One region of the Streptomyces sp. NPDC001443 genome, then DNA from elsewhere that is predicted to be linked to it. Evidence: riboswitches for the same ligand, from Rfam matches in the RefSeq annotation. Region 1 holds a riboswitch; each other region holds the start of a gene.
What was found. Region 1 has a riboswitch for cyclic di-AMP ahead of ACWC24_RS26855 (M23 family metallopeptidase). Riboswitches for the same ligand answer to the same signal wherever they lie in the genome.

Region 1 (9,665 bases):
GTCGGCGCGTTCGCCCGCGCCGGAGAACCGCAGTCGGTGCGCCGGACCCGCGCGCTCGGCGTGCAGCGCCGTGACCGCCCGTGCGCGCTCGCCGTCGCCGCGCGCCACCGCGTCCACGATCGCGCCGTGCTCGGCCCAGGACTCCACGGGGTCGGCGGGCGCCTCCGTCGCGTACATCCAGGCGATCTTGTGTCGCAGCTGGGTGAGCGTGGCGGTCAGCGCCTGGCTGCCGGAAGCCTGGGCGAGCGTCTCGTGGAACCATCCGCCCAGGGAGCGCAGATCCTCGCTGTTGCCCCGCCTGGCCCGCTCCTGGCCGAGCCGGACCAGGCCGCGCAGCACCTTGAGATGGGCCTCGGTGCGCCGCTGGGCGGCCCGGGAGGCACCCAGCGGTTCCAGGAGCATGCGCATCTCCAGCAGGTCGGAGGCCTCCTGCTCGGTGGGTTCCGCCACGCACGCGCCCGCGTGCCGGCGGGTCACCACGAAGCCCTCCGCCTCCAGCGTGCGCAGGGCCTCCCGGACGGGGACGCGCGAGACGCCGTAGCGCCGGGCGAGAAGTTCCTCGGTGAGCCGGCTGCCACGCTCGTAGACACCGGCGACGATGTCGTCCCGGATCGCCGTGCACACCGAGTGCGCCGGAATACGCATGACCGACCTCCGCCTTAATGCCCGTGAAACGTCGCCGATTGACATGTGTTCAGCGACTCTATTGCAATCGGACGTAATTTCCGACGGGCGGCCGGAATCCATGGATATTTTTTGGACAGGACGGTGCCGGAAACGCCGAAAGCCCCGGCTCGGTGAGCCGGGGCTTCGGTATGTCGCGCGGTCGTCGCCGGACGTCCGCGGCGCGGACGGATGTCAGACGTTCACACCGTGGCTGCGGAGGTAGGCGACCGGGTCGATGTCCGAGCCGTACTCGGCGGTCGTACGGGCCTCGAAGTGCAGGTGCGGTCCGGTGACGTTGCCGGTCGCGCCGGAGAGGCCGATCTGCTGGCCGGTGACGACCCGCTGGCCCACCGAGACACCGATGGAGGACAGGTGGCCGTACTGGGTGTACGTGCCGTCGTCCATCTTGATGACGATCTGGTTGCCGTAGGCCCCGCCCCAGCCGGCCTCGACGATGGTGCCGTAGCCGACCGCGTGGACGGTGGTGCCGGTGGCGGCGTGGAAGTCGACGCCGGTGTGGCTGCCGGAGGACCACAGCGAGCTGCTGGCGAGGTAGCCCGTGGAGACGTAGGAGCCGGTGATCGGCGACACGAACGTGTTGAGGCGCTGGCGCTCGGCCTCGCGGGCGGCGCGTTCCTCGGCCTTGCGGGCGGCCGCGGCCCTCGCCGCGGCCTTCGCGTGGGCGATCTCCTCGGCCAGCTGCTGTGCGGCCGCCTGCTGCTGGGCGGCCGCCTGGGCGTCGACCTGCTCGGCGGCCTCGTCGCCGAGGGTGACGACCGGGGTGAGGCCCGTCTGCTCGACGGGGTTCTCGGCGGCGAGCGCGGGGGCCGCGAGGGTGCCGACGACGCCGGTGGTGGCGAGAGCCGCGATACCGGCTGCGTGAGCGCTGGTGCGCTTCATCCGGCTGGGACGACGGTGCTTGCCGGAAACGCCCGTGAACGCCATGTAGAGGCTGATCCTTTCCTTCCCTCTCGCCTACCGGGTTAGCTGACGGGTTCGGAGCAGGAAGGTCTCCTACGGACGCCTCGCGTGCGCGGACGTCCGATTCACCCCAGGGACTGCGATGGGTCCCCGGCTCCCCTGGCTCGCGCCTCGGGGGACTCGGCGATGACTGTCCGCTGCCGCGGATGCGGCGCACTGCCCGACGAACAGTTCAGATGACGGTACGGGCGCCGCCTTTCGATCATCAAACGGATCGCGTGTTTTGTTGCGCACGCCACACGGCAGACAGGATGTCTCCGCCCCAATTCGGACACTCCTTGCACGGACAGGGGCCCTGGCGGCCGACAGGTCGCCAGGGCCCCTTCGCGCGCGTGCCTACTCGGCGGACACGACGGTGACCTCACCGATGCCGAGCGCCTCGACGGGCTCCTTGATCTGTGCCGCGTCGCCCACGAGGATCGTCACCAGCCGGTCCACCGGGAAGGCGCTCACGGCAGCGGCCGTGGCCTCCACCGTGCCGGTCGCGGCGAGCTGCTGGTAGAGCGTCGCCTGGTAGTCGTCGGGCAGGTGCTGCTCGACCTGGTCGGCCAGCGTGGCCGCCACGGCCGCCGCGGTCTCGTACTTCAGCGGCGCCACCCCGACGAGGTTCTGCACGGCGACGTCGCGCTCCGCGTCGGTCAGGCCCTCCCCCGCGAGCGTGCGCAGCACGGTCCACAGGTCCGCCAGGGCGGGACCGGTGTTCGGGGTGTCCACGGAGCCGCTGATCGCGAGCATCGCGGCGCCCGTGCCGTCCGGCGCCGACCGGAGCACCTGGCCGAACGCGCGCACGCCGTAGGTGTAGCCCTTCTCCTCCCGCAGGACGCGGTCCAGCCGGGAGGTGAGGGTGCCGCCGAGGCAGTACGTGCCGAGCACCTGCGCGGGCCAGACCCGGTCGTGCCGGTCGGCCCCGGTGCGGCCGATCAGCAGCTGCGTCTGGACCGCGCCGGGGCGGTCCACGATGACGACGCGGCCGGTGTCGTCGGCGTTCACCGGCGGCACCGGGCGGGGCTCGGCCGAGGAGCCCTTCCAGGCCCCCAGGGTGTCGCCGAGCAGCTCGTCCAGGTCGATGCCCGCGAGGTCGCCGACGATCACGGCGGTGGCCGTGGCGGGGCGGACATGCCGGTCGTAGAAGGCGCGCACGGCCGCGGAGTCGATCTTCACGACCGTCTCCTCGGTGCCCCGGCGGGGGCGCGACATCCGCGAGGCCGCCGGGAACAGCTCCTTGGAGAGCTCCTTGGCCGCGCGGCTCGCGGGGTTGGCCAGCTCGTGCGGGATCTCGTCGAGCCGGTTGCGCACCAGCCGCTCGACCTCGCTGTCCGCGAAGGCCGGCGCGCGCAGGGCGTCGGCGAGCAGGCCGAGCGCCTTCGCCAGGCGCGAGACCGGCACTTCGAGACTCAGCCGTACGCCGGGGTGGTCGGCGTGCGCGTCCAGCGTGGCGCCGCAGCGCTCCAGTTCGGCGGCGAACTCCTCCGCGGAGAGCTTGTCGGTGCCCTCCGAGAAGGCCCGCGCCATGATCGTGGCCACGCCGTCGAGACCGGCCGGCTCGGCCTCCAGCGGCGCGTCGAGGAGCACCTCGACGGCGACGACCTGCTGGCCGGGGCGGTGGCAGCGCAGGAGCGTCAGGCCGTTGTCCAGGGTGCCGCGCTCCGGCGCCGGGAACGCCCAGGGCCTGGCATCTCCCGGCCGGGGCTGGGGGTGGAACTGCATCGTGGCGAGCTCGGTCACTGGGCCGCCTCCTCGGTCTCGTCGGTGGCTTCCACGGTCGCCGCGGACTCCGGGTCTTCGGTGCGCTCCGCGGCCTCGGCCTCGTCCAGCGCCTCGGGGACGGTCGGCTCGTACACGAGCACCGCGCGGTTGTCGGGGCGCAGGCGGGCCTTGGCGACCTCCTGGACCTCCTCGGCCGTCACTTCCAGCACCCGCCCGACGGCGGTGAGGGCGAGCTGCGGGTCGCCGAACAGGACGGCGTAGCGGCACAGTTCGTCGGCGCGGCCCGCGACCGTGCCCAGCCGGTCCAGCCACTCGCGCTCCAACTGGGCCTGGGCGCGCTCCATCTCCTCCTCCGTGGGACCCTCCTCGGCGAACCGGGCGAGCTCCTCGTCGATGGCGGCCTCGATGACCGGCACCTCGACGTCACCGGAGGTCTTCACGTCCAGCCAGCCCAGGGAGGGCGCCCCCGCCAGCCGCAGCAGGCCGAAGCCGGCCGCGACCGCCGTACGGTCGCGCCGTACCAGCCGGTTGTAGAGGCGGGAGGACTCCCCGCCGCCCAGGACGGTCAGCGCCAGGTCGGCGGCGTCGCACGCGCGCGTGCCGTCGTGCGGCAGCCGGTAGGCGGCCATCAGGGCGCGCGCCGGGACCTCCTCCTCGACGACCTCGCGGAGCTGACCGCCGATGACCTCGGGCAGCGAGCCGTCGCGCGGGGCGGGCTTGCCGTCGTGGGAGGCGATGGAACCGAAGTACTTCTCGACCCAGGCGAGCGTCTGCGCCGGGTCGATGTCGCCGACCACGGAGAGCACGGCGTTGTTCGGCGCGTAGTACGTCCGGAAGAACGCCCGCGCGTCCTCCAGGGTGGCCGCGTCCAGGTCGGCCATCGAGCCGATGGGCGTGTGGTGGTAGGGGTGGCCCTCCGGGTACGCGAGGGCGGTCAGCTTCTCGAACGCGGTGCCGTAGGGCACGTTGTCGTAGCGCTGGCGGCGCTCGTTCTTGACGACGTCCCGCTGGTTCTCCATGGACTCGTCGTCGAGGGCGGCGAGCAGGGAGCCCATGCGGTCGGCCTCCAGCCAGAGGGCGAGCTCCAGCTGGTGGGTGGGCATGGTCTCGAAGTAGTTGGTGCGCTCGAAGCTGGTGGTGCCGTTCAGCGAGCCGCCCGCGCCCTGCACCAGCTCGAAGTGGCCGTTGCCCTTGACCTGTCCGGACCCCTGGAACATCAGGTGCTCGAAGAGGTGAGCCAGGCCCGTACGGCCCTTGACTTCGTGGCGGGAGCCGACGTCGTACCAGAGGCACACCGCCGCGACCGGGGTCAGATGGTCCTCGGAGAGCACCACGCGAAGGCCGTTGGCCAAGCGGTGCTCGGTCGCTGTCAGGCCCCCGGAGCCTGCCTCGGCTGTGGCCGTGTGACCCATGGGCATGTACGTCCCTTCGATCGCGGACGCGGTCGTCCGACCGCGCGTTTCGTGCCTGTCCTGCCACTGTATGCAAGCGGGCGGACCATGGGCGAAGTTCCCGCCGGACGTACGCCGAGAGCGAGATCGCGTAGCCTGCGGGCAGTCGTGGAGGCAGGCGCCGCTCCACACCGGGCCGGGCGGACGACGCCGGGGCCCCGCCCGCACTGTCAGTAGCGCGGTCCACAATGGTCCGCGTCAGAACCCGTTCACGCGTCAGCAAGGAGCCGGCAGCGATGGCCCGCCGCAGCACGAAGACCCCGCCGCCCGACGACTCGTACGAGGAGCGGATCCTCGACATCGACGTCGTCGACGAGATGCAGGGCTCCTTCCTCGAGTACGCGTACTCGGTCATCTACTCCCGCGCGCTGCCTGACGCCCGCGACGGCCTCAAGCCGGTGCACCGCCGCATCGTGTACCAGATGAACGAGATGGGTCTGCGTCCCGAGCGCGGCTATGTGAAGTGCGCCCGTGTCGTCGGCGAGGTGATGGGCAAGCTGCACCCGCACGGCGACGCGTCGATCTACGACGCCCTGGTGCGCATGGCCCAGCCGTTCTCCATGCGCGTGCCGCTCGTGGACGGGCACGGCAACTTCGGTTCGCTGGGCAACGACGACCCGCCGGCCGCCATGCGGTACACCGAGTGCAGGGCCGCCGACGCCGCGAGCCTGATGACGGAGTCGATCGACGAGGACACCGTCGACTTCGCCCCCAACTACGACGGTCAGGAGCAGGAGCCGGCCACGCTGCCTGCGGCCTTCCCGAACCTCCTGGTGAACGGCTCGTCGGGCATCGCGGTCGGCATGGCCACGAACATGCCGCCGCACAACCTCGGCGAGGTCATCGCGGCCGCCCGCCACCTCATCCGCTATCCGGCCGCGGACCTGGACGCCCTGATGCGGTTCGTCCCGGGCCCGGACCTGCCCACCGGCGGCCGGATCGTCGGCCTCGGCGGCATCAGGGACGCGTACGAGAACGGCCGCGGCACCTTCAAGATCCGCGCCACGGTCGCGGTGGAGACCGTCACGGCCCGCCGCAAGGGCCTGATCGTCACCGAGCTGCCCTTCACGGTCGGCCCGGAGAAGGTGATCGCCAAGATCAAGGACCTGGTCGGCTCGAAGAAGATCCAGGGCATCGCCGACGTCAAGGACCTCACCGACCGCGCGCACGGCCTGCGCCTGGTCATCGAGATCAAGAACGGCTTCGTGCCGGAGGCGGTCCTGGAGCAGCTCTACAAGCTGACGCCGATGGAGGAGTCCTTCGGCATCAACAACGTCGCGCTGGTCGACGGCCAGCCGCTCACGCTGGGTCTGAAGGAGCTCCTCGAGGTCTACCTCGACCACCGGTTCGAGGTCGTCCGGCGCCGCTCGGAGTTCCGGCGCACCAAGCGGCGCGACCGGCTGCACCTGGTGGAGGGCCTGCTGACGGCGCTCGTCGACATCGACGAGGTCATCCGGCTGATCCGCTCCAGCGACAACTCCGCGCAGGCGAAGGAACGCCTGATGGAGCGCTTCGGGCTGTCGGAGATCCAGACGCAGTACATCCTGGACACCCCGCTGCGCCGGCTGACCCGCTTCGACCGGATCGAGCTGGAGTCGGAGCAGGAGCGGCTCAACACGGAGATCGCGGAGCTGACCCGGATCCTGGAGTCGGACGCGGAGCTGCGCAAGCTGGTCTCGGCCGAGCTGGCCGCGGTGGCGAAGAAGTTCGGCACCGAGCGGCGTACGGTGCTGCTGGAGTCCGCCGGCACCACGGCCGCCGCCGTGCCGCTCCAGGTCGCGGACGACCCGTGCCGGGTGCTGCTGTCGTCGACCGGCCTGCTGGCCCGTACGGCGAACGCGGAGCCCTTCCCGGCGGACCCCGACGCCCACCGCACCAAGCACGACGTGATCGTCTCGGCGGTGCCCGCCACCGCGCGCGGCGAGATCGGTGCCGTCACCTCGGCGGGCCGCCTGCTGCGGATCAACGTCGTCGACCTGCCGCAGCTCCCGGACACCGCGTCCGCGCCGAACCTGTCGGGCGGCGCCCCGCTCGGCGAGTTCGTCTCCCTCGACGACGACGAGACGCTGATCTGTCTGACCACGCTGGACGAGTCGTCCCCCGGTCTGGCCATCGGCACCGAACAGGGCGTGGTCAAGCGGGTGGTCCCGGACTACCCCACCAACAAGGACGAGCTGGAGGTCATCGCCCTCAAGGAGGGTGACCGGATCGTCGGCGCGATGGAACTGCGCACCGGCGAGGAGGACCTGGTCTTCATCACGGACGACGCGCAGCTGCTGCGCTACCAGGCGTCGCAGGTGCGCCCGCAGGGCCGTCCGGCGGGCGGCATGGCGGGCATCAAGCTCACCGAGGGCGCGAAGGTGATCTCGTTCACCGTGGTGGACCCGGCCGTGGACGCGGTCGTCTTCACCGTCGCCGGTTCGCGCGGCACCCTGGACGACTCCGTGCAGACGACCGGCAAGATGACCCCGTTCGACCAGTACCCGCGCAAGGGCCGTGCCACCGGCGGTGTCCGCTGCCAGCGGTTCCTGAAGGGCGAGGACTGCTTGTCCGTGGCCTGGGCGGGTCCCGTCCCGGCGCGGGCGGCGCAGAAGAACGGCACCCCGGCCGAGCTCCCGGATATCGACCCGCGTCGCGACGGCTCGGGCGTGTCGCTGTCGAAGACGGTGGGCGTGGTGGCGGGTCCGTTCTAGGACTCGGCCTCGTCGTGGCGGGTCCGTTCTAGGACTCGGCCTCGTCGTGGTCGTCGTCGCCCTGGACGTACCGCAGGACGCCCCACATGCCGTGCTCGTCGGCGTGCGGGGCGTCGCTCGTGCACGCCTCCAACTCCTTGCGCAGGGCGGGCGCGTCGATGCCGGAGCCGATGAGCACGAGCTGGGTGAGCCGTGCCTCGTCCGGCCCCCAGGGCTCCGGGTAGAAACGCAGGAACCGCCCGACGGCGTGCACGGCGTACCGGTTCCCGGTGTCGTACGGCCCGAAGTCGACGTACCCCTTGATCCGGTAGAGCCCCCGGGGCCTGCTGTCGAGGAAGGTCATGAGCCTGCGGGGATCGAGGGGCAGCTCGCGGGTGAAGGACAGGCTGTCGTACGCGGTGTGCAGATGTCCCGCGTGCGCACCTTCGGCGTCATGGTCGTGCAGGTCGTCGAAGGAGAGCTGCCCGATGCGCTCCTCACCGGGCCGGCAGTCGAACAGATACTCGGGATCGATACGGCCGTAGGTGGCCGGTACGACGGCGGCGGCCCGGTCGGTGAGCGAACGGACGAGTTCCAGGACGCGCTCGCCGTCCCGCTCAACCCGGTCGAGTTTGTTCACGACGACGAGATCGGCGAGAGCGAGGTGCCGGTCGATCTCGGGGTGCCTCGCGCGCGTGTCGTCGAGCTCGGCGGCGTCCACGACCTCGACGAGTCCGCCGTAGACGATCCCGGGATGCTCACTGGCGAGCAGCATCCGGACGAGCTCCTGGGGCTCGGCGAGCCCGCTGGCCTCGATGACGACGACGTCGATGCCGGCGGCCGGCTGCGCCAGCCGGTCGAGGAAGACGTCCAGCTCGCTGCTGTCGACGGCACAGCACAGACAACCGTTGCCGAGGGAGACGGTGGAGTCCCCGAGCGCCCCGGCCACCGCCATCGCGTCGATCTCGATGGCCCCGAAGTCGTTGACGATCGCCCCGATCCGGCTGCCGCCGCCGCGGTGGAGCAGATGGTTGAGCAGGGTCGTCTTGCCCGAGCCGAGGAATCCGGCGAGTACGATCACCGGAATCTGCTGCGACCCCCGGGCCGGGCTCGGCTGGCTCAACGTACGACCTCTCTCACACCGTCGCGTACACCGGCTCACGACCGGCGCATCTACGTGGAACGTAGTGCCGCCCCAGGATACGAGCCGGAAGAATCCCCGCTGAGTGAACGATTGTTAGCAGCGTCGGCGGGGCAGACGTTGGGCATGGCGTCGAAGTGTGCGACCCTCGCTTCCTTCCGTGCGCCTCCTCTCCGCCTCCCCGCCGGTCAGAGCCGCTCGGCACCCTGGAGGCGGCACGCGCCGCCCATCGCTCGCCGGTCCCCACCAGTCGACCCACACTCCGACGACCGGCGGGCGGTCGCTTGAATCGGGGATCTACATGGCCATACGGAAGCACTCTGCGGGGAGGCTGGGCGCCGCCGCAGCCGGTCTGACGCTCGCCACCGCCGCCTTGACGCTGGCCGCGCGGCAGAGGCGGGTCGAGGAGGAGCATCTGCTGCAAAGGCGGCTGGAACTGGAGGAGTTGGCGGTCCGCCGCAAGGCTCTGGCACATCAGCAGCGTATGCACTGGGAATTGCTGGCCAGGGCGATCGACGACCCCTCGCTCGCCGCGGTGATCGACACCTACGACAAGAGCATCCCGGCCGAGAAGCGCCGTCAGTTCCTCTACGCCAACGCGTGGTACACCTACCTCTTCCACCTCTACCGCGCGGAAGTACTGGACCGGGAGGAGCTGTACACCTATCTGCGGGAGTTCTTCCAGAGCCCGCTCTTCCGCGAGTACTGGGAGGCCTCGCGAAGTCAGCGCGCGACCTTGAAGGAGTCGTCCGACGAGGCCCGCATCGGACAAATGGCCGACAGCCTCGTCAGAGACCTCGACGAAGCGGACACCGACGAGTGGTGGGTGGTGGGTAACCCTCCGTCCGAATGACCCGTTCCCGTGAGCCAGACAGGTCAACACACCGGCACCAGCAACACGACTGAGTGACTTTCACCCATGCCGCCACGAAGGTCACTTCCACAGGGCTACGGTTCTGCCACCACTATGTCCAGAATCCGTAAGGACCGGTATCCCTTGAAGATCGTGCGCCGCATCGGTGTGCCCCCGAGCGCCCGAGGCAGTAA
Region 2 (9,665 bases), on a different contig from region 1:
ACCGAGAACATCCTCTATCTCGGCACCGCCTTCGGCACCGACCAGCTCAGCGGGGGCCGGGGCATCGCCTCCGTCACCGCGGCGACCTTCTTCGTCCGCGTCATCATGTCGCCGTTCGCGCACCCCCTGTTCACCGTCCTCACCGGCATCGGCTTCGGCCTCGCCGCGCTCTGCCCGGACCGGCAGCGCGTGCGCCGGGTACTGCTGCCACCGGGCGGACTGCTGCTCGCGATGGGCATGCACGCGTTCTGGAACGGCTCCGCGACCTTCGGCGAGTACGGGTTCTTCGCCGTCTACGGGCTGTTCATGGTGCCCGCGTTCGGCCTGCTGACCTGGCTGGTGATCTGGACCCGCCAGCGCGAACTGCGTTCGGTCTACGAGGAGTTGCCCGCGTACGTCGCCGCGGGCTGGCTGAGCCCGGCCGAGCCGTACGCGCTCGGCTCGATGCGGGCCCGGCGGCTGGCCCGCGAGTACGCCGGGCACCACCTCGGCAAGCCCGCCGAGCGGACGGTGGCGGAGTACGAGACGTACGCGACCTCGCTGGCGGCCCTGCGGCGCAGGGGACGCAGGGGCCGGGCCGGTGCCGACTTCGTCGTACGGGAACGGGAACTGCTGCACGAGTTGTGGCGGCGCCGGGAGGTGGCGCGGCCCGCGCTGGACTACGCGGCGCGGGCGACGGCACCGCCGGTACCGGTGATGATGCCGGCGCCTCCCCCGGTGGCCTGGCCGGCGTACGGCTATCCGGCGGCGGCCTACCCCGCCTACAACCCGTACCGGTCGTAGCCCCGGGGGAGACGGGGAGACGGGCGGGCCGGATCAGGCCGATGCCTGCGTGAGGCGCGCGACCTCCGGTTCCGTCAGCTCCAGTTCCGCGACGCCGAGCAGGGCCGGCAGCTGGTCCACCGTCCGCGCGGAGGCGATCGGGGCGAGCACCGTGGGCCGGGCGGCGAGCCAGGCCAGGGCGACGGTGGCGACCGGGACGTCATGGGCGCCGGCGATCTCGTCGAGGGCGGCGAGGACCTTGCGGCCGCGGTCGGTCTCCAGGTGCTTGGCGGCGCCGGTGGCCCGCGCGCTGTCGACCGTCGTGCCGGGGCGGTACTTGCCCGTGAGGAATCCGGAGGCGAGGGCGAAGTAGGGGACGGCCGCGAGGCCGAACCGGTCGGCGACGTCCTGGAGTTCTCCCTCGTAGGTGTCGCGCGAGACCAGGTTGTAGTGGGGCTGGAGGGCCACGTACCGGGCCAGGCCCTCGCGGTCGGAGAACTCCAGGGACTCGCGCAGCCGCTCGGGGGAGATGTTGGAGGCGCCGATCTGGCGCACCTTGCCCGCCCGCACCAGTTCGTCGAGCGCGCCGACGATCTCCTCGACCGGCACCTCGGGCTTGTCGAAGTGGGTGTAGTAGAGGTCGATGTGGTCGGTGCCGAGGCGGCGCAGCGAGGCGTCGGCGGCGGCCTTGATGTTGGCGGCGGTCAGACCGGGGAACCCGGGGTGCTGGCTGACCTTGGTGGCGATGACGACGTCGGCGCGGTTGCCGCGGGCCCTGACCCAGTTGCCGATGATCGTCTCGGACTCGCCGCCCTGATTGCCGTCGACCCAGGCCGAGTAGGAGTCCGCGGTGTCGATGAAGTTGCCGCCGGCGGCCGTGTAGGCGTCGAGTACGGCGAAGGACCGGTCCTGGTCGGCGGTCCAGCCGAAGACGTTGCCGCCGAGGGCCAGCGGGAAGACCTCGAGGTCGGAGGAACCGAGCTTGCGAAGAGAAGTCATGCTCAGTGTCAACGCTCGGCTCTGAAGTTGATATTCCGTACGACTGTCCCGCGGTCCACCCGTTCCCGGGACCCGTGCCCGGGCAGCGGAAAACCGGCGGTCCTGGCGTCGGGGGGTGTCGCCAGGACCGCCGGAGGTTCAGGAGAACCGGGGAGCCCGGGTCGTCAGGGGGTGAGTCCCTTGCCGCGCAGCCAGGCCATCGGGTCGATGCCGTCCGCGCTGCCGCCCGGGTGGACCTCCAGGTGCAGGTGCGGACCGGTGACGTTGCCGGTGGCGCCGACCCGGCCGATGACATCACCGGTGGCGACCTTCTGCCCGACGCTGACGCTGATCGAGGACTGGTGGCAGAACCACAGCTCGGTGCCGTCGTCGAGGGTGAGGATCGTGCGGTAGCCGTAGGAGCCGGCCCAGCCCGCCTCGGTGATCGTGCCGCTGTGGATCGCCTTGATGAGCGTTCCGGTGGGCGCGGCGAAGTCGAGGCCCGTGTGATACCCGGAGGACCACATGGAGCCGGCCTCGCCGAAGGTCGAGGTGATCGTGTACGAGGAGGTCGGCAGCGTGTACTGCTTGGCGAGCTCGGCCAGGCGCTCGGCCTCGGCCTTCTTCGCGGCCTCTTCCTCCGCCTTCTTCTTGGCGGCCTCGGCCTTGTCCTTGGCCTCCTGCTCCGCCTTGGCGGCCGCGTCGGTGGCGGCCTTCTCGGCAGCGGCGGCGGCCTTGGCATCGACCTGGGTCTGCTGCTGCTCGGCCTGGGCCATGATCCGGCTGCGCAGCGCCTCGCCGGCGTCGGTGGCGCCCTGGGCGGTGTCGGCGGTGGTCACGCCGATGCCGCTGAGCGGGGTCGCGACGTCCTGCGTGGTCTCGGCGGGCTTCTCGTCCGACAGCAGGGAGCCGACGGAGGGAAGGTCGGGCATGGAGATGGAGACCGGCGGCTTGCCGGTGTTGGCGCTGGCCATTCCGCCACCGGCCACGGCGGCTATGACACCGACGCCCAGGACGGTGGAGCTGCGGGCGAGTCCCCCGCCACGCTGCTTGGCGACGCGATGCTTGCCGCGCGGGGGGCGAACGGTCTCCGCGGTGGGATTCCATTCCTCCCACGGACCCTCGTCGGTGCGGTAGCTGCCGAAGCCGAAGGGCTCGGTGCTGGTCTGGCTCGGCACGAACGGGGCCTCTGGGGCAGGCGGGTTGGACGCCACTTGGGCGTGCTCCTTCCTTCCTTCTCGCCTACCGGGTTAGCTGACGGGTTCGGAGCAGGAAGGTCTCCTACGCGCGTATACCGCCTGTCACTGATGTCGCTGACAGTGGTGGCCGTGCGATTCACCCCAGGGTGTTGGTTCCCCGGTTCCCTTACGGGATTCGGCGCGTGCGCACGGAGCCGCCTTGTGACGGCTGGGACGACCGCGCTGCGTTATCGAACGTTAATGGGCACGAGGGCAGGATTCCAAGCCGTTCCGCTTGATCAATAACATTTTTGGCCAGGACTTAAGGCGATGACCGGCGAAAATCGGGTGAGTTGCCCCTTGTGCGGAGCGCGCGGGCAACACCTCAGGAGTCACGGCGGTTTTGATGGTGACTCAGATGTTATGCGCAGGGGGGTCGTCCGGTCACTCCACGTGACGACGGCGTGGTCAGGGACGCCGGACGGCGAGCAGGGCCATGTCGTCCGTCAGACCTCCCCCGCAGTGCCGGTGCACGTCCCGCGCGAGAGCGGCGAGCAGTTCCTCGGGATCGCGGAAGGAGCGGCCGGCGAGCCGCTCCTCGGGGTCGTAGAAACGGCCTTGGACGTCGCGCGCCTCGGAGACGCCGTCGGTGTGCAGGAGCAGGGTGGCGCCCCTGGGGAACCGGGTCTCCTCCGCGCGGTCGGGCCGGCTGCCCAGCTCGCCCATGCCGAGCGGCAGGGCCGGCTCCTGGGCCGGCAGGGGGCGCACGGTGCCGTCCGGGTCCAGCAGCAGCGGTGGCGGATGCCCGCGACTGAGGATCCGCACCGTCTCCTCCCCGTGCGGGAGTTCGGCGAGCACGGCGGTGGTGAAGCCCTCGAAGACGTCGGGCCCGTCGCGCCGGGTGCCCTCGCGCGCCAGCGCCCGCTCCAGCCGCTGGGCGACCGCCTCCAGGGTCGCCTCCTGCTCGGCGGCCTCCCGGAAGGCCCCGATGACCACGGCCACGGCCGCCACCGCGCCCATGCCCTTGCCCCGCACGTCCCCGACGACCAGCCGCACGCCGTGCGGGGTGTCCTGCACGGCGTAGAGGTCGCCGCCGATGCAGGCGTCGGCCTGGGCCGCCTCGTAGCGGGCGGCGACGTCGTAGCCGCCGATCCGGGCGGCGGGCTCGGGCAGCACCGCGCGCTGGGCGGCCTCGGCGATCTCGCGGGCGCTGGCGAGGCGCTGGTCGCCGCGGCGCACGACACGGTTGATGACCGCGGCCATCGCGGCGACCGTGGCCACGGTGACGATCTCGGTGACCGCGTCGGCGTCCGGGACCCGGGAGAACCGGACGTGCACGGCGTACGCGCCGACGACGGCGGCCACCCCCGTGACGGCGGTCCCGAGGAAGGAGCACAGCGGGGCCGCCACCAGCGGGGCGGCCGTGAAGAGGGGCGCCGCGGTGAAGCCGCGGGGCGTGCAGATGCCGTAGACGGCACCGCCGACGGCCAGCAGCGCGGGGAGCACCCGCAGGAGGCGGATCCGCCGTTCCTCGCCGGTGGCGTCGGCGGGTACGGGCGCCCCGGACGGCGCGGGGGCGGTGGGCGAGGCGGGCGAGGCCGGTGCTTGACCACCGGGGCCAGGATCCGGGGCCGGGTCGAGGGCCGGGTCCGGGTCGAGGGCCGGGTCCGGGTCGAGGGCCGGGTCCGGGTCGAGGGCCGGGTCGGGCGGAAGGCGGCCACCCGCGCGTGCGTACGGGACGAGGTGGTCGTCCGCGGCCGCCGTGCCGGACCCCTCGGCCGCGCCGGGTTCCTCGTGCGGCCCCTCACCCGTCAGGTCACCAGAGCGCACCACTCGTCTCCCGCCGTCTCCAGCCACGAAGGTCCAGATTCGCCGGAGTCGGCGCGCGGGGCGAGTGATGTTGGGCCGACCGGATGACGGCGACGGCAGGAACGGCATCGCGCGAACGCCGGGAGCCGCGATGAAAACACTCAGGGCCGGAATCCGTGAACTGGATTCCGGCCCTGAGCCTTCAGTAGCGGGGACAGGATTTGAACCTGCGACCTCTGGGTTATGAGCCCAGCGAGCTACCGAGCTGCTCCACCCCGCGTCGGTAGGACCAGCATACGCCATTCGCGGGTGGGAATGCACAACGGTTTGATCCGGGGCCGGCTCAGCCCGGCAGGAGGTGGCGGTTGGGCGCCTTGGCGGCCGCCTCGTAGTCCGGCAGGACGACGACATGCACTCCCTCGGCCGCCAGCAGCCCGCTGCCGTCGGCGCCGACGACGAAGGTGTCCGGCTCCCGCCAGGCCGTGACCACCCGCCGCACCCCCGCGCCGAGGATCAGCCGCGCGCACGGGGCCGGCCGGGACGCCCGCCGGGCGCACGGCTCCAGGCTGCTGTAGACGGTCGCGCCGGGAAGCCGCGGATCGGCCGGGTCGATCTTCGCCAGGGCCGCCTCCTCCGCGTGCGCGAGGGGATCGCCGCCCTCCCGGGAGTGGCCCCGGGCGAGTTCCGTGCCGTCGGCGGCCACCACCACCGCGCCCACGCTGAACGCGGTCCGCGACGGCGGGCACAGGGCCGCCAGTTCGCAGGCGAGCGCCAGCCAGTGCCGGTCGGCGGCCGGGACGGCGTCCGCGGTGCCGGGCGCGGTGGGCTCGTAGCGCATGAGGACGACGTCCTCGATCCGCCGGGTCTCCGTCAGCCGCAGCCGGCCGCCCTGGTACGCCCCCGGGCCGAACAGCCGGGGCGCGTCCGGGTCGCCGACGAAGAGCGGGGCGAGGACGAGCTGGAGTTCGTCGGCGAGTTCCTGCTGGAGCAACTGGGTGTGGACGGTGCCGCCGCCCTCGACCATGAGCCGCCGTACGCCCCGCACGTCGTGCAGGTGTTCCAGCAGCGGACGCCAGCCGAGCTCGGGGCCCAGCGCGACGACGTCGGTCGCGAGACCCGCCCGGCGGGCGCGTTCGGCGCCCCGGTCGGTGGTGTAGAGGACCTTCTCGCCGCCGGTGTGCCAGAAGTTCGCGGCCGGGTCCAGTTCGCCGGACCCGCTCACGGTGACCTTGAGGGGGTACTCCGGCCGCCCGGCCGCCACCCGCGCGGCCCGCCGCTCGGGCGAGTTCACCAGCAGCCGCGGGTTGTCGGCGCGGATCGTCCCGGCCCCGACGAGGATCGCGTCCACGGAGGCCCGTACCTCGTCGACCCGGTCGAAGTCGGCGGGGCCGGAGAGCAGCAGCCGCTCGGGGCCGGTGTCGTCGAGGTACCCGTCGAGGGAGACGGCGGCGGACAGCAGGACGTACGGGAACGGCATCGGCGCGCTCACTCTCGGCGGCGGGGCGGGACTCGGGACGCTTGGTTCAAGTTTGAAACAAACCTACACTGGCGGCATGACGACCCGCTGGCTCACTCCCGAGGAGCAGCGCGCATGGCGCGCGTACCTGGCCGCGACCCTGCTCGTGGAGGACGCGCTCGACCGGCACCTCCAGCAGGAGGCCGGCATGCCGCACCTGTACTACTCCATCCTGTCCCGGCTCTCCGAGGAGCCCAGCCGCAGGCTGCGCATGACCGACCTCGCCGAGCGGCTGAAGATCACCCGCAGCCGGCTGACGTACGCGGTGACGCGCCTGGAGAAGGACGGCCTGGTGCTGCGCGAGGGCTGCCCGTCGGACCGGCGGGGCAGCATGGCCGCCCTGACCGACGCCGGGATGACGGTCGTGGAGCGGACGGCGCCGGGCCATGTCGAGAACGTCCGCGCGACCCTCTTCGACCACCTCGCCCCGGAGCAGGTACGGCAACTGGAGGAGATCTTCACCGGGGTCGCCCGGGCGCTCCAGGGTGGCGGCGAGGCGCCCGGGGCACCGGAGGACGTGCCGTGGCGCCGACGCTCGCCGAAACCCCCGTGCGCCTGACCGGAACGGCGTGAGCGGCACACCGGCCCCACCCCCCCCCGAGGAGCACCGCCAACCCGCCCGAGGAAGAACGCGAACCCACCCATTGCTTCAAATTTCAAGCATGAGTTAGGGTCGGGGCCACAGGTTCTGCTTCAAAACTGAAGCAGATGTTCCCTCCGGACCCGGAGAACCCGCATGCCCGACCTCCCCGCCGCCACCCAGCGCTCCCGCGTCCGGGTCCCGCTGCGCTTCCACGACGGCTACGCCGTCGACGCCGAGCTGGTGACCTTCCACGGCCTGGCCGACGGCCAGGAACACGTCGCGATCGTCCTCGGCGACCCCGCGCCCGGCACCACCCCGCTGGTCCGCCTGCACTCCGAGTGCCTGACCGGCGACGTCCTCGGCTCGGCGCGCTGCGACTGCGGCCCCCAGCTGCGCGAGGCGGTCGAACGCATCGCCGACCGCGGCGGAGTGCTGCTCTACCTCCGCCAGGAGGGCCGGGGCATCGGCCTCTACAACAAGCTCGACGCGTACGCCCTCCAGGACCAGGGCCTCGACACCTACGAGGCGAACGCGGCCCTCGGCCTGCCCGAGGACGCCCGCGACTACACGGCGGCCGCCCAGATGCTCCAGGCCCTCGGCATCACCGCCCTGGACCTGCTCTCCAACAACCCCGACAAGGCCGACCAGCTCCGCTCGCTGGGCGCCGACGTCCGCGACCGCGTCCCGACGGGGGTCTTCACCACCCCGCACAACGTCCGCTACCTGCGCGCGAAGGTCCTCCAGACGCAGCACACCCTGCCGCTGGCCGACCTCACGGAACTGACGGAACTGCCCACGGGCTGAGGCCGCTTCCGGACCGGCCGGACCGCGCTCACGAAGGGCCGCTCACGAAGGGCCCGAAACAGTCACGCCCCCGGCTCGAAGTACCTCCGAGCCGGGGGCGTTCCGGTAGGCCCTGTGGGACTCGAACCCACAACCAATGGATTAAAAGTCCACTGCTCTGCCAATTGAGCTAAGGGCCCAGGCGATGTTGCCTCCCCGAGCATAGCCGGACAGGGCCGGGTCTCCGATCGGGTATCGGGGACCCGGCCGCGTCGGACGGCGTGGCGGCGCCGCGGTGAGCCGGGAGTGTCACGGATCGACCGGTTCGGGAGCCCCCTTGGCGGACTCCTCGCGGGCGATGGTGCGGGCGTGTTCGGGGTTGAGGAACCAGTGCCGGGCCGACGCCAGCCACCAGGTCGCTGCGAAGCCCAGCACGACGAGGACGGCGACGGGGGCGTAGTTGAACGTCTCCCAGGTGACCGGGGAGACCTGCGGGAGCATGAACAGGACCGTGATGGCCAGCACCCAGACCACCGCGACCACGCCGATCGCCCGCGACCAGCGGCCCAGGTGCCACGGGCCGCGCTCGAACTCCTCGCCCTTGCGCAGCCGCAGCAGGGTCGGCACGACGTAGGCGATGTAGAGGCCGATGACGGCGATCGAGGTCACCGCCGCGTAGGCCGTGACGTTGATCAGATAGGGCAGGCCGAGGACGAGCGCGCCCGCCGCCGCCAGCCAGACCGCCGCGACGGGGGTGCGGGTACGCGGGCTGACGGTGTGCCAGACGTGCGAGAACGGCAGGGCGCCGTCCCGCGAGAAGGCGTAGATCATGCGGCTGTTGGCCGTCACCGAGGCCATGCCGCAGAACAGCTGCGCGCCGATCACGACCAGCAGGAGCAGCTTGCCGGCCGTCGCGCCCAGCGCGTCGAGGAGGATCTGGGCGGGCGGCGCGCCGGTGGGCGAGGCGAGTTCGGCGTCGTAGGACTGGATCGCGTAGGTGAAGCCCAGCAGGAGGACGAAGCCGGCGATCCACGAGGTCCAGATCGAGCGGACGATGCCCTTGGGGCCGGCCGTCGACGCGTCGTGGGTCTCCTCCGTCATATGGGCGGAGGCGTCGTAGCCGGTGAAGGTGTACTGGGCCATCAGCAGGCCGAGCAGGACGACGTAGACGCCGCTGCCCCAGCCGGTGTTGTTCACGAACTGCGTGAACACGAACGACGTCGACTGGTGGTGGTCCGGTACGAAGGCCAGCGCGCCGACGATGACCGCCACGCCGATCACGTGCCACCACACGCTCACGCTGTTCAGCAGCGCGACGATCCGCACGCCGAAGGTGTTGAGCAGGCCGTGCAGCAGCAGGATCGCGGCGAAGAGCAGGACCGTGCGGCCGGGCGTCACCTCGAAGTCGAACTGGAGGTTGAGGTAGGCGCCCAGGAAGGAGGCCGCGCCGAAGTCGATGCCGGCCGTCACCGCCACCTGGCCGAGCACGTTGAACCAGCCCGTGAACCAGGCCCAGGCGGCGGCCGAGCGCGGGGGCGCGAGCCGGTGCGCCCAGAAGTACAGGCCCGCCGACGTCGGGTAGGCCGAGCAGATCTCGGCCATCGCCAGGCCGACGAAGAGGGTCATCAGGCCGACGGCGACCCAGCCCCAGGTGATCACGGCGGGGCCGCCGGTGTTCATGCCGAAGAGGTACAGGGTCAGGCAGCCCGACAGGACCGAGATGATCGTGAAGGAGACCGCGTAGTTGGAGAACGCCGACATCCGGCGCGCCAGCACCTGCGTGTACCCGAGCTGGGCAAGCCGTTCCTCGTCCGAGAGCCCGCTCTTCTTGCCGTCATCTGTCATGCCCCCAGCGATTCCCTCGCCGAGGGCATGACATGCGTCACATCGTGGCTAGAAAATGCCCTTGTATACGCCCCAGCCCGAGCCGATCTTCGTACGCGCTCCGAACGACCCCTTGCCGGTGCCGTTGTTGCGGTACAGGTTGCCCGCGGTGTCCCGCGCGACCAGGTCCGCCCTGCCGTCGCCGGTGATGTCGCCGACGCCGACGACGACG
Region 3 (9,665 bases), on a different contig from region 1:
GAGATCGCGGAGCGGACGACCGCCGCCTTCGTCGTCGTCCCCGCGACCGACGCGGGTTTCGACGCGACGACGCTGCGCAGGCTGCGCGGGGTGTCCGGGGCCGAGGTGTCCGCGACCTCGGCGAGCGCCGTGCACGTCCTCGAGGACGGTGTGTCGCTCCGCAGGGACGAGGCCCGAGCGGCCGATCCCCGGCTGCTGGCCGCCACCACCGATCTGCCGGTCGTGGCCGGGAGCGTGCGCGCCCTCGACGACGACTCGATCGTCGTCGACGAGGAGTGGGAACGGCACGCCGTGGGGCAGCGGGTGCGGATCTGGCTCGGTGACGGCACGCCCAGGACGCTGCGGATCGCCGCCGTGCTGCGGCAGGGCACGGGCGGCGAGGGCGTCTACGTCACCCCGCGCAACGCCCCGGGCGCGAGCGTCGACCGGGTCGACGTCGCCCTCGCGGACGGCGCCGACCCGGCCGCCGTGGCCGACGGGCTGCGGACGGCGGTGCGCGCCTCGGGCGGCCGGGTCCTCACCGGGGCGCAGTGGGTGCGGGCGAGTGTCCCGAAGACCAACCGGACGACCCGGACCGGCCTGCTGCTCGTCCTCGGCATCGCCCTCCTCTATACGGGCATCTCGCTGGCCAACACCATGATCATGGCGACCTCCGACCGGGTCCGCGAGCTGGCCCTGCTGCGGCTCGCCGGAGCGACCCGGCGGCAGGTGCTGCGCCTGGTGGCCGCCGAGTCGCTGCTGGTCGTCGCGGTCGGCGCCGTGCTGGGTCTCCTGGTCGCGGGCTTCGGCCCGACGGGCATGTGGTGCGCGCTGCGCGTGCTGTCGGTGCGGGCCGTGATCGAACCCCCCTGGACGGCCCTCGGCCGGGCCGTCGGCGCCTGCGCGGCGCTCGCCGTGGTCTCGTCCGTGGTCCCCGCCTGGGTCGCGCTGCGCCGCAGGCCGGCGGCACTGGCGGGCGTCCGGGAGTGACGTGGGCGTACGGAGGTGGGGCGGGTGCGCGGGAGCGACCGGGTGCGGTGGGTGTGCCGGCGGGAATGCCCTGGGGAGGTCTCCTGTTGTAGGCCTCGTGACTGGCATGCACCGATCAGTGGGTGCGCTGCCGGTGAGAGGAGAATCCATGGCCCGCAACGAGGTCCGTCCCGTCGTGACACTGAAGTCGACGGCCGGGACCGGTGTGACCTATGTGACGCGCAAGAACCGCCGCAACGACCCCGAGCGGCTGGTCCTGCGCAAGTACGACCCGGTGGCGGGGGCGCACGTCGCCTTCCGCGAGGAGCGCTGACCCCGGTCCCCGCTCCGGCGCGCCGCCGACCGCGGCCACCGACGCCCGACCGAACCGAAGGAGAACGCAGCCATGAAGGTGCGTACGTCGTTGCGCGCGCTCAAGTCCAGGCCGGGGGCGCAGATCGTCCGGCGACGGGGCGTGACGTTCGTCGTCAACAGGAAGAACCCGCGCTTCAAGGCCCGCCAGGGCTGACCCGGTCTCACTCCCGGGTGTCCGTGCGGGCCGCCGCCGCGGTCCGCCTGCGGGCCATGCGTTCGTCGTGCACGAACAGCGTCAGGCCGCAGGTCAGCACCGCGGCGGCGGCCCACACCGCGCGCACGCCCACGGCCATGGTGAGGGCCGCACCGCCGAGCGCGCCGGCCAGGAACGCCAGGATGACGGCCGTGAACTGCCCGGCCCGGCGCGCCGCCTCCCGGTCGCCGTCGACGATCGCCTCGTACGCGCTCTGCGTCGCGGTACGGAGGTTCCCCGTCGTCATCGCGCTGTTGTAGGCGGTGTCCACGAGCTTGCGGAACGCGGTCATCTGCACCGACGCGGTGAACGAGATCAGTACGATGATCAGCGCGTCCGGAGCGGTGGCGGGCAGCAGCCCGACGCCCACCAGCACCACGATCTCCAGCACCAGAGCCGCCACGGGCGGCCACCGCACGATGCCCGCCGTCCGGGGACGCTTGAGCGTCTCCGCGGTCACGGCACCCGCCACGAAGGCCAGGATCGGCGGCACGTGGCGCCACGCCTGCGTCCACTGCCCGTGGGCGGCCTCGATGCCGAGCAGGACCACATTCCCCGTCTGCGCGTTGGCGAAGACCCCGTCCAGGCTGACGAATGAGTAGGCGTCGAGCGCCCCGCCGACCATCGCCAGGAGTACACCCAGTCGCACCGACTGCGACGTCGGCAGCGGTTCCGGGACGCTCACCTTCCACCTCCGGCGGCCGGCTGCGCAGCGGCCTTCGCCCTACGCTCTCACCCGCCCCGTGCCGCCACGGCGCACGACACGAACGGCGGGCGTACGGCGCGGGCGGGTGGTGCGGCGGGTGAGCTACGGCGTGAGCGGGGGCCCGGCCCCTGCCGGGGGCCGCTCAGGCGCGGAGCGTGCCCAGTGCCGCGAGCAGCCGGTCGACGTCGTTCTCGTCGGAGTACGGCGCCAGGCCGACCCGCACCGCGCCCGCGCTGCCCAGGCCGAGGCGCTCCGAGGCCTCCAGCGCGTAGAAGGAACCGGCCGGGGCGTCGACGCCGTGGTCCGCGAGATGGCGCGAGACGTCCGCCGACCGATGGCCGGCCACGGAGAACAGCAGGGTCGGGGTGCGGTGCGCGGCACGGGAGTACACCGTCACTCCGCCGAGGTCCGCCAGCCCGCGTTCGATCCGCGCCCGCAGCGCGTCCTCGTGGGCCTCGACGGTGGTGAAGGCGGCGCGCAGGCGCTCTTGCCGTGTGCCCTGCGCACCGGGCGCCAGGTCGGCGAGGAGGTCCACAGCGGCCCGGGCTCCCGCCAGCAACTCGTAGGGCAGCGTGCCCAGTTCGAAGCGCTCCGGCACGGCGTCCGAGGACGGCAGCAGCTTGTCGGGCCGCAGCGTCTCCAGCAGTTCGGGTCGGCTCACCAGCACGCCCAGGTGCGGCCCGAGGAACTTGTAGGGGGAGCACACCAGGGTGTCCGCACCGAGCTCGGCGAGGTCCACGGTCGCGTGGGCCGCGTAGTGCACCGCGTCCACGTGCAGGAGCGCCCCTGCCTCGTGCGCCAGCCGGGCGACGGCGGGCAGGTCGGGGCGGGTGCCGATCAGGTTGGACGCGGCGGTCACGGCGACCAGCCGGGTGCGCGACGACAGCACCGCCGCGAGGTGCTCGGGCAGCAGTTCGCCCGTGGCCGGGTCGAAGTCCGCCTCCCGGACCCGCGCGCCCACGGCCTCCGCCGCCTGGATCCAGGGGCGGATGTTGGAGTCGTGGTCGAGCCGGGTGACGACCACCTCGTCGCCCGGGTTCCAGGTCTTGGCGAGGGTGCGGGCCAGGTCGTAGGTGAGCTGGGTGGCGCTGCGGCCGAAGACCACGCCGCGCGCCGGGGCGCCGGTCAGGTCGCCCAGCGCGGCGCGGGCGGCGGCGACGACCGCCTCCGCGTTGCGTTCGCCCTCGGTGGTCTGCCCCCGGTTGGCCAGGGGCGCGGTCAGCGTCTCCACCATGGCGTCGATGACGGGCTGCGGCGTCTGGGTGCCGCCGGGTGCGTCGAATCGGGCGGTTCCGGACTTCAGGGCGGGGATCCGGGCGCGGAGCGCCGCGACGTCGAGGGCCATGCCAACTCCCTGGGACAAGGGGGTGAGGTGCGTGCATCCCGCCCGTACCGGGCGGGATACCGCACATGATCGCAGTCCGGGTGCCCGACCTCGGGGCCGGGTCCGCCGAACCGGCGGCCTCGAAGCCTCGAAGCCTCGAAGCCTCGAAGCCTCGACGGCTTCGGAATGCGAGGCTCCCTATCAGGCACTCCCTGTGACGCCGTCGGTACGCGATAAGAAAATGCTGTGAATTCCCGAGGCGCCTGAACGCACCCGGCTCCGGCTCCGTATGGGACGAGGGATTTTCATACCCGGAGCCTCGTCACGACGCGTAGGAGTTTTCCGTGGGACGCAACACGCGCAGACGCCCAACAGGCGCACGACGCGCGACCTTTGCCGCAGCCGCTCTGATCCTGGGCGGCGGAGGACTGGTCGTGGCGAACGTGTACGCCTCCGCGACCGAGGGCGGTCAGGGCGGCGACACGCAGCAGTCGGGCGGGGCGTGGGGTCCCGGCACGATCGACTGCCCGGACGTCGGCGACAAGCTGACGGACGTGCCGGACGCGGCCCGCGCGGACGTCGACAAGGAACTCGCGCTGCTCGACCAGCAGATCGCCGAGGCCTACCAGAAGCTCCAGGAGTCGGCGCAGGCCATCCAGGACGACAGCGGCTTCGTCGACAGCGAGATCATGAATCCGCTGAAGGAGACGCGGACCGCGACCATCGAGCGCATCGCGGTCGCCATCGGCCAGGCGGGCAATCGCCCGGAGGGCCTGGAGGCGCTGGCCGCCTGCACGCTGCGCCAGCAGACGCAGGATCAGGGTCAGAGCCAGGACCCGAGCCAGCCGAGCCAGGACCCGAACCAGGGTCAGCAGAACCAGGGGCAGAACCAGGGCCAGGGCCAGACCGGAAACGGCGGCCAGGCCGGAAACGGTCCGGTCGTCGGCGACTACGCGGACATCAACTCGGTCCAGCCCGCCGCGCAGAGCCCCGCACTCCAGGCGGACGCCTCCCGCGGCACCTTCGCCACCAGCTGCGGTGTGAACGCGAACGGCCTGTTCAACTCCGACAATGTCATCGTCGCCCCGGGTGTCAGCAACGGAGCCCACCACTTCCACGACTACGTCGGCAACCAGTCCAACACCGGGTTCGCCAGTGACAACGACCTGGCGAACGCACAGACGAGCTGCCAGGACCAGGGTGACAAGTCGTCGTACTTCTGGCCCGTGCTGCGCCTGCAGAACGGCACCCAGGAGCGGGACGCCGGATCGCCCGGTGGCGGCACCGAGGGCAATGCCGGTCAGATCGTCACGCCCAAGCAGGTGACGATGACGTTCGTGGGCAACCCCCGCAGCAAGGTCACCGCCATGCCGCGGCTGCTGCGCATCATCACCGGCGACGCCAAGGCGTTCGTCAACGGCCCCGCCAACGCCAACGCGTCCTGGAGCTGCACGGGCCTGGAGGACCGGCAGTTGAAGGACAAGTACCCGCTCTGCCCGAGCGGCAGCGACGTCGTGCGCACGTTCAAGTTCCAGAGCTGCTGGGACGGTCGGAACATCGACAGCGCCAACCACCGTACGCACGTGGCGTTCGCCGCCGCCGACGGCTCCTGCCCGAGTGGCTTCCAGGCCATTCCGCAGCTGGTGCAGCGCATCGTGTACGACGTGGACGCGCCGAGCCTGCAGGACGGTGGCCGTACGACCCCGCTGTTCGCGGTGGACTCCTTCCCCGAGAACCTGCACAAGCCGATCACGGACCACGGCGACTTCATCAACGTCTTCGACGAGAAGCTGATGAACGAGATGGTCGACTGCATCAACGGCGGCCGGCAGTGCGGCGTGGGCGCCAACGGCGGCGGCAACGGCGGCGGTGACAACGGGGCCGGCAACGGCGGCAGCGGCGGCGGTGACAACGGCGCGGGAAACGGCGGCGGCAACGGCGACCAGGGCCAGCAGACGCAGACGCCCGAGCCCCCGAAGGACGGGAACGGCGTGCAGGGACAGACCGGCGGCAACACGGGCAACGGCGGCAACGCCGGTAACGGAGGCAACGCGGGCAACGGTGGCAACGGAGGCCAGGCGACCACGGCGCCGCCCGCCGCCACGGCCACCGCCACCCGTCCCGGCCACGCCCAGCCCAAGCCCTACTCCTCCCCGTCGGCGACCAACCGCCCGAAGGACGACTCGGGACAGGCGGGTTCGGGCGGCAAGGGCTCCGGCCTGGTCACCACCGCCCCCGAAGCAGGCGACACGGCGGCCGCCGGGTCCGGTACGGCAGCCGGGTCCGGTACGACGGCCGGTGCCGAGCAGACCCAGGCCGCGGACGACGGCGGCCGGGCCACCTCCGCCGCGCAGCCGGCTCCCCAGACCGTGCCGCAGACCGAACCGCAGGCGGTGCAGGGCGGTCTCGCCGAGACCGGCGCGCAGCTGTGGCCCGCGGCGCTCGGCGGCGTGCTCGCCGTCGCCGGTGTAGTCCTGCTCATCCGCACCAGGCGACGCCCCGTGTGACGACGCCTGGCTGAGACCCCACGGCGCGACGCCCGGACCGGTACCGACGGTCCGGGCGTCGCGCCGTCCCATGCCGTCGTACCGCGCCGCCGCGTCGCGCGAACTGCCCGGACGGATCATTCCGTCCGGGCAGTTCGCGGTGCAGTTCGGGATTCGGGTTCGGGTGGGTCCTCGGCGTGCGATCCCGAGGGTCAGGCGGGCCGTGCGGCGCTGTGGATCGCCGCCTGTCCGGCGAAGAAGATCGACTCCTCGCGGATCAGGGCACCGGGCCCCGGGGCGTGGATCATCGTGCCGGGGCCGGCGCAGACGCCGACATGGCTGGTGTCGCCGTGGAAGAAGATGAGATCGCCGGGCTGGAGGTCGGTGAGCGGGATCGCCGAGACGGCGCGGGCCTGGTCGGCTGCCGCGCGGGGGAGCTCGACCCCGGCGGCCCGCCAGGCGGCCTGGGTGAGACTGGCGCAGTCGTACGACTCGGGGCCGGTCGCGCCCCACAGGCACGGCCTGCCGATCTGGGCGCGCGCGAACTCCAGGGCGTTCGCGGCCTTGCCGCCGTACCCCGCCGGTTCCGGCGCGCCGACCGGGGCGGGCATGGCGGGCATGGCGGGCATGGTGGGCATGACGGGTGCGGCCGGTGCCGGGGGTACGGGGGGCATGGCAGGAACGGCGGGCACCGCGAACTGTCCGGTGTCCAGCGGGGCGAACCGGCCCGTGTCGGCCGGGGTGGCCGGGTAGGCGGCGCCCGCCGGGGCGCTCGGGTAGGCGGCGCCCGCGGGGGCGCTCGGATAAGCGGCGTTCACGGGGGCGCTCGGGTAAGCGGCGTTCATCGGGCCGCTCGGGTAGGCCGTTTCGGCGGGGCCGCTCGGGTAGCCGACGTTCGCGGGGGCGCTGGGGTAGGCGGGGCTCGCGGGGGCACTCGGGTAGCCGGGGGCCGCGGGGGCGCTCGGGTAGACGGCCCCCATGTTCGGGACGGCGCTGAACTGCCCGGTGTCGGCGGGAGGGTTGGTGAGACCGGCGTCGAGGGGGAGGCTGAACTGACCCGTGTCGACCGGGGTGTTCGGGTAGGCGGCGACGCTCGGGATGGCGCTGAACTGCCCCGTGTCGGCCGGCGGGTTCGTGACGGCGACGTCGAGGGGAAGGCTGAACTGTCCCGTGGCGATGGGGGTGTTCGGGTATCCCGCGACACTGGGAACGGTGCCGTACTGCCCGGTGGCGCCGGAGGCGCCCGGGTACTCGCCGCCCCCGGCGAGGGGGTCGGGGCCGGGCGACGGCTGGGTGAGCCATCCGGTGCCCTCGCCGAACAGCGGATCCTGCTCAGGGGCCGGCCAGCGCGGCGCGGCAGCCGGCGCGCTCTCCGGGGCCGGCGGCGCACTGCGCAGGGCGACCTGCCGGGTCAGCAGTCTCCGGGCCTGGGTGAGCTTCTCCTGGTTCCGCCCCTTGACCGACCGCCGCGCGGTCTGCCGTGCCGCGGTGTCGGCCACGGGCGTGGCCGCGGGCGCGGGCGCGGGTACGGGCGAAGGGGCGGGTGAGGGTACGGGTGCGGCCGCGAGCGGTCCGGCCGAGAGCGCGAAGGGGGCGGAGGGCGCCGAGGGCGCGGAGGCGGCGGGCAGAGCCGGGAAGGCGTCCGGTCGGCTCTCCGGCGCGGGCGCGGGCGCGGCCGGGAGGGCGGCGACGGGTCCGGCGGTGAGCTCCGGGACGCGCCGGGCAGGTGCCTCCAGTTCGGGGCGGGGGGCCGGAATGGCGGCCGGGAGTTCCGGCACGGGCGCCGATGCGGGGCGGGCCGCGCCCGGCAGGGCGGGCATCCGGTCGGCGGGCAGCACGGCCGCGACGGTCGGGCCTATCTTGGAGCGCGCGTCGTCGAACCACTTCCGGGCGACGGCGTCGAGGGCGGGGTCGGACGGCTTGCGCTGGGCGGGACGCCCAGCCCGGCCGGGCCTGCGATCGCCGACCGACATCGCGCGGGTGGCGTTGTAGGTCCCCGAGTCGGTCTCCGCGCGGTCGTAGAGGGTGTTGATCCGCTGCCGGATCTCCTCACCGCTGACCGCGTCCGACATACCGGGGAGGCCGAGACCTTCGGGGCGCTTGTCGCGTCCTGGCGCCATCGGCGACGTACTCCTTCCGTGCTCCGCCTACCGAGTTAGCTGTCGGGTTCGGGCGGAGGTTCCGGAAGGCGTGCCCTACGGCCCTTGCCCCGCAGGGCGGTTGGGCCGATTCACCCCAGAGGATCGGTTGGGTCCCCGGCTCCGGCGGCCGCAGTGGTTCACCGGACTCGGCGGAGGCAGCGCGGCCCGGCGGGATTCGCCGGAGGAACCGAGCGGCCTGGCGCCAACTTAGCTAATTTGTGCGGCTCGTGTGAAGGTTGAAGTGCGGTATGTCCGATACGTAATTGTGACCTTCATTTCCTTCTGTCGCTCCCCGGTTCGGGGGTGAGCGGGTGCGGAGGGGGCGGCTGTCGCGCCCGGCGCTTCGTCGACTCGGCCGACGCGCGCGCATCAATCAGCACCCCGATCATCCCTGCACGCGAATCGATCGTCGCGACAATCGATTCATTCGTCGAATCTTGAGTTTGCGTATGATTCGGTCATACTCTCTGGGCATTCATCCGCCGTCGCTCTGCGAGGTAGTCATGGACCGCACCCGCCTTCAGCACCTCCTGGCCCGCGAGAGCGCCGAGGCCGACCGCCGCAACCCTCGCTCGAAGGCCGCCTACGCGCGGTCCGAGCACCTCTTCGGCCGGGTGCCGATGACCTGGATGAACAAGACCGCCGGTGCCTTCCCGCGTTATCTGGACACCGCGCGCGGCGCCAGGGTGACCGACATCGACGGACACGAGTACATCGACTTCTGCCTCGGCGACACCGGCGCGATGGCCGGCCACTCCCCGGCGGTGGTGGCCGAAGCCGTCCGGCACCGGTTCGCCGAACTGGGCGGGGCGACCGCGATGCTGCCCACCGAGGACGCCGAATGGGTCGGCGCGGAGCTGACCCGCCGCTTCGGGCTCACCCGGTGGAGCTTCTCGCTGACCGCGACGGACGCCAACCGCTGGGCCATCCGGCTCGCCCGCGCCGTCACCGGCCGCTCCAAGATCCTGGTGAACGGCTACAGCTACCACGGCAGCGTCGACGAGTCGCTCATCGTCGTCGGCCCCGACGGCCTGGGCGCCCCCCGCCCCGGGAACGTCGGCGCGCCCTGCGACGTCACGCTGACCAGCCGGGTCGCCGAGTTCAACGACCTGGAGCGGCTGGAGCGCGAACTCGCCCACGGCGACGTGGCCGCCGTCCTGATGGAGCCCGCGCTGACCAACATCGGCATCGTGCTCCCCGAACCCGGCTACCTGGCCGGGGTCCGCGCCCTGACCCGGCAGTACGGCACCCTCCTCATCAACGACGAGACGCACACCTTCTCCGCCGGTCCGGGCGGCTGCACCGCGGCCTGGGAGCTGGAGCCGGACGTCCTCACCATCGGCAAGGCGATCGGCGGCGGCATCCCCGCCGGCGCCTACGGCCTCTCCGCCGACCTGGCCGACCGGCTGCTGTCCCGCGCCGATCTCGACCTGGTGGACATGGGCGGTGTCGGCGGCACCCTCGCGGGCAACGCGCTCTCCGTCGCCGCGAT

Region 2: another riboswitch for cyclic di-AMP. It lies ahead of ACWC24_RS38855 (M23 family metallopeptidase); the one in region 1 lies ahead of ACWC24_RS26855 (M23 family metallopeptidase).
Region 3: another riboswitch for cyclic di-AMP. It lies ahead of ACWC24_RS21455 (NlpC/P60 family protein); the one in region 1 lies ahead of ACWC24_RS26855 (M23 family metallopeptidase).

The regions. Positions count from the first base shown of each region.
Region 1 is NZ_JBSFIA010000029.1:233-9,897, forward strand. Features, by position in the region: gene ACWC24_RS26850 (GntR family transcriptional regulator) at 1-645, opposite strand, end outside; gene ACWC24_RS26855 (M23 family metallopeptidase) at 859-1,611, opposite strand; cyclic di-AMP (ydaO/yuaA leader) riboswitch at 1,624-1,783, opposite strand; gene ACWC24_RS26860 (M16 family metallopeptidase) at 1,984-3,372, opposite strand; gene ACWC24_RS26865 (M16 family metallopeptidase) at 3,369-4,772, opposite strand; gene ACWC24_RS26870 (DNA gyrase/topoisomerase IV subunit A) at 5,042-7,498, shown strand; gene ACWC24_RS26875 (CobW family GTP-binding protein) at 7,527-8,600, opposite strand; gene ACWC24_RS26880 (DUF6082 family protein) at 8,920-9,471, shown strand; gene ACWC24_RS26885 (hypothetical protein) at 9,616-9,665, shown strand, end outside.
Region 2 is NZ_JBSFIA010000062.1:20,671-30,335, forward strand. Features, by position in the region: gene ACWC24_RS38845 (PrsW family intramembrane metalloprotease) at 1-783, shown strand, start outside; gene ACWC24_RS38850 (aldo/keto reductase) at 817-1,761, opposite strand; gene ACWC24_RS38855 (M23 family metallopeptidase) at 1,926-2,954, opposite strand; cyclic di-AMP (ydaO/yuaA leader) riboswitch at 2,965-3,130, opposite strand; gene ACWC24_RS38860 (PP2C family protein-serine/threonine phosphatase) at 3,387-4,748, opposite strand; tRNA gene ACWC24_RS38865 (tRNA-Met) at 4,934-5,007, opposite strand; gene ACWC24_RS38870 (dihydrofolate reductase family protein) at 5,071-6,204, opposite strand; gene ACWC24_RS38875 (MarR family winged helix-turn-helix transcriptional regulator) at 6,281-6,802, shown strand; gene ACWC24_RS38880 (GTP cyclohydrolase II) at 6,980-7,630, shown strand; tRNA gene ACWC24_RS38885 (tRNA-Lys) at 7,737-7,809, opposite strand; gene ACWC24_RS38890 (amino acid permease) at 7,919-9,454, opposite strand; gene ACWC24_RS38895 (FG-GAP repeat domain-containing protein) at 9,503-9,665, opposite strand, start outside.
Region 3 is NZ_JBSFIA010000020.1:62,346-72,010, reverse strand. Features, by position in the region: gene ACWC24_RS21485 (FtsX-like permease family protein) at 1-969, shown strand, start outside; gene rpmG (50S ribosomal protein L33) at 1,118-1,282, shown strand; gene ykgO (type B 50S ribosomal protein L36) at 1,355-1,477, shown strand; gene ACWC24_RS21470 (YoaK family protein) at 1,485-2,201, opposite strand; gene ACWC24_RS21465 (cysteine desulfurase-like protein) at 2,365-3,567, opposite strand; gene ACWC24_RS21460 (DUF1996 domain-containing protein) at 3,891-6,053, shown strand; gene ACWC24_RS21455 (NlpC/P60 family protein) at 6,245-8,152, opposite strand; cyclic di-AMP (ydaO/yuaA leader) riboswitch at 8,161-8,335, opposite strand; gene ACWC24_RS21450 (transaminase) at 8,677-9,665, shown strand, end outside.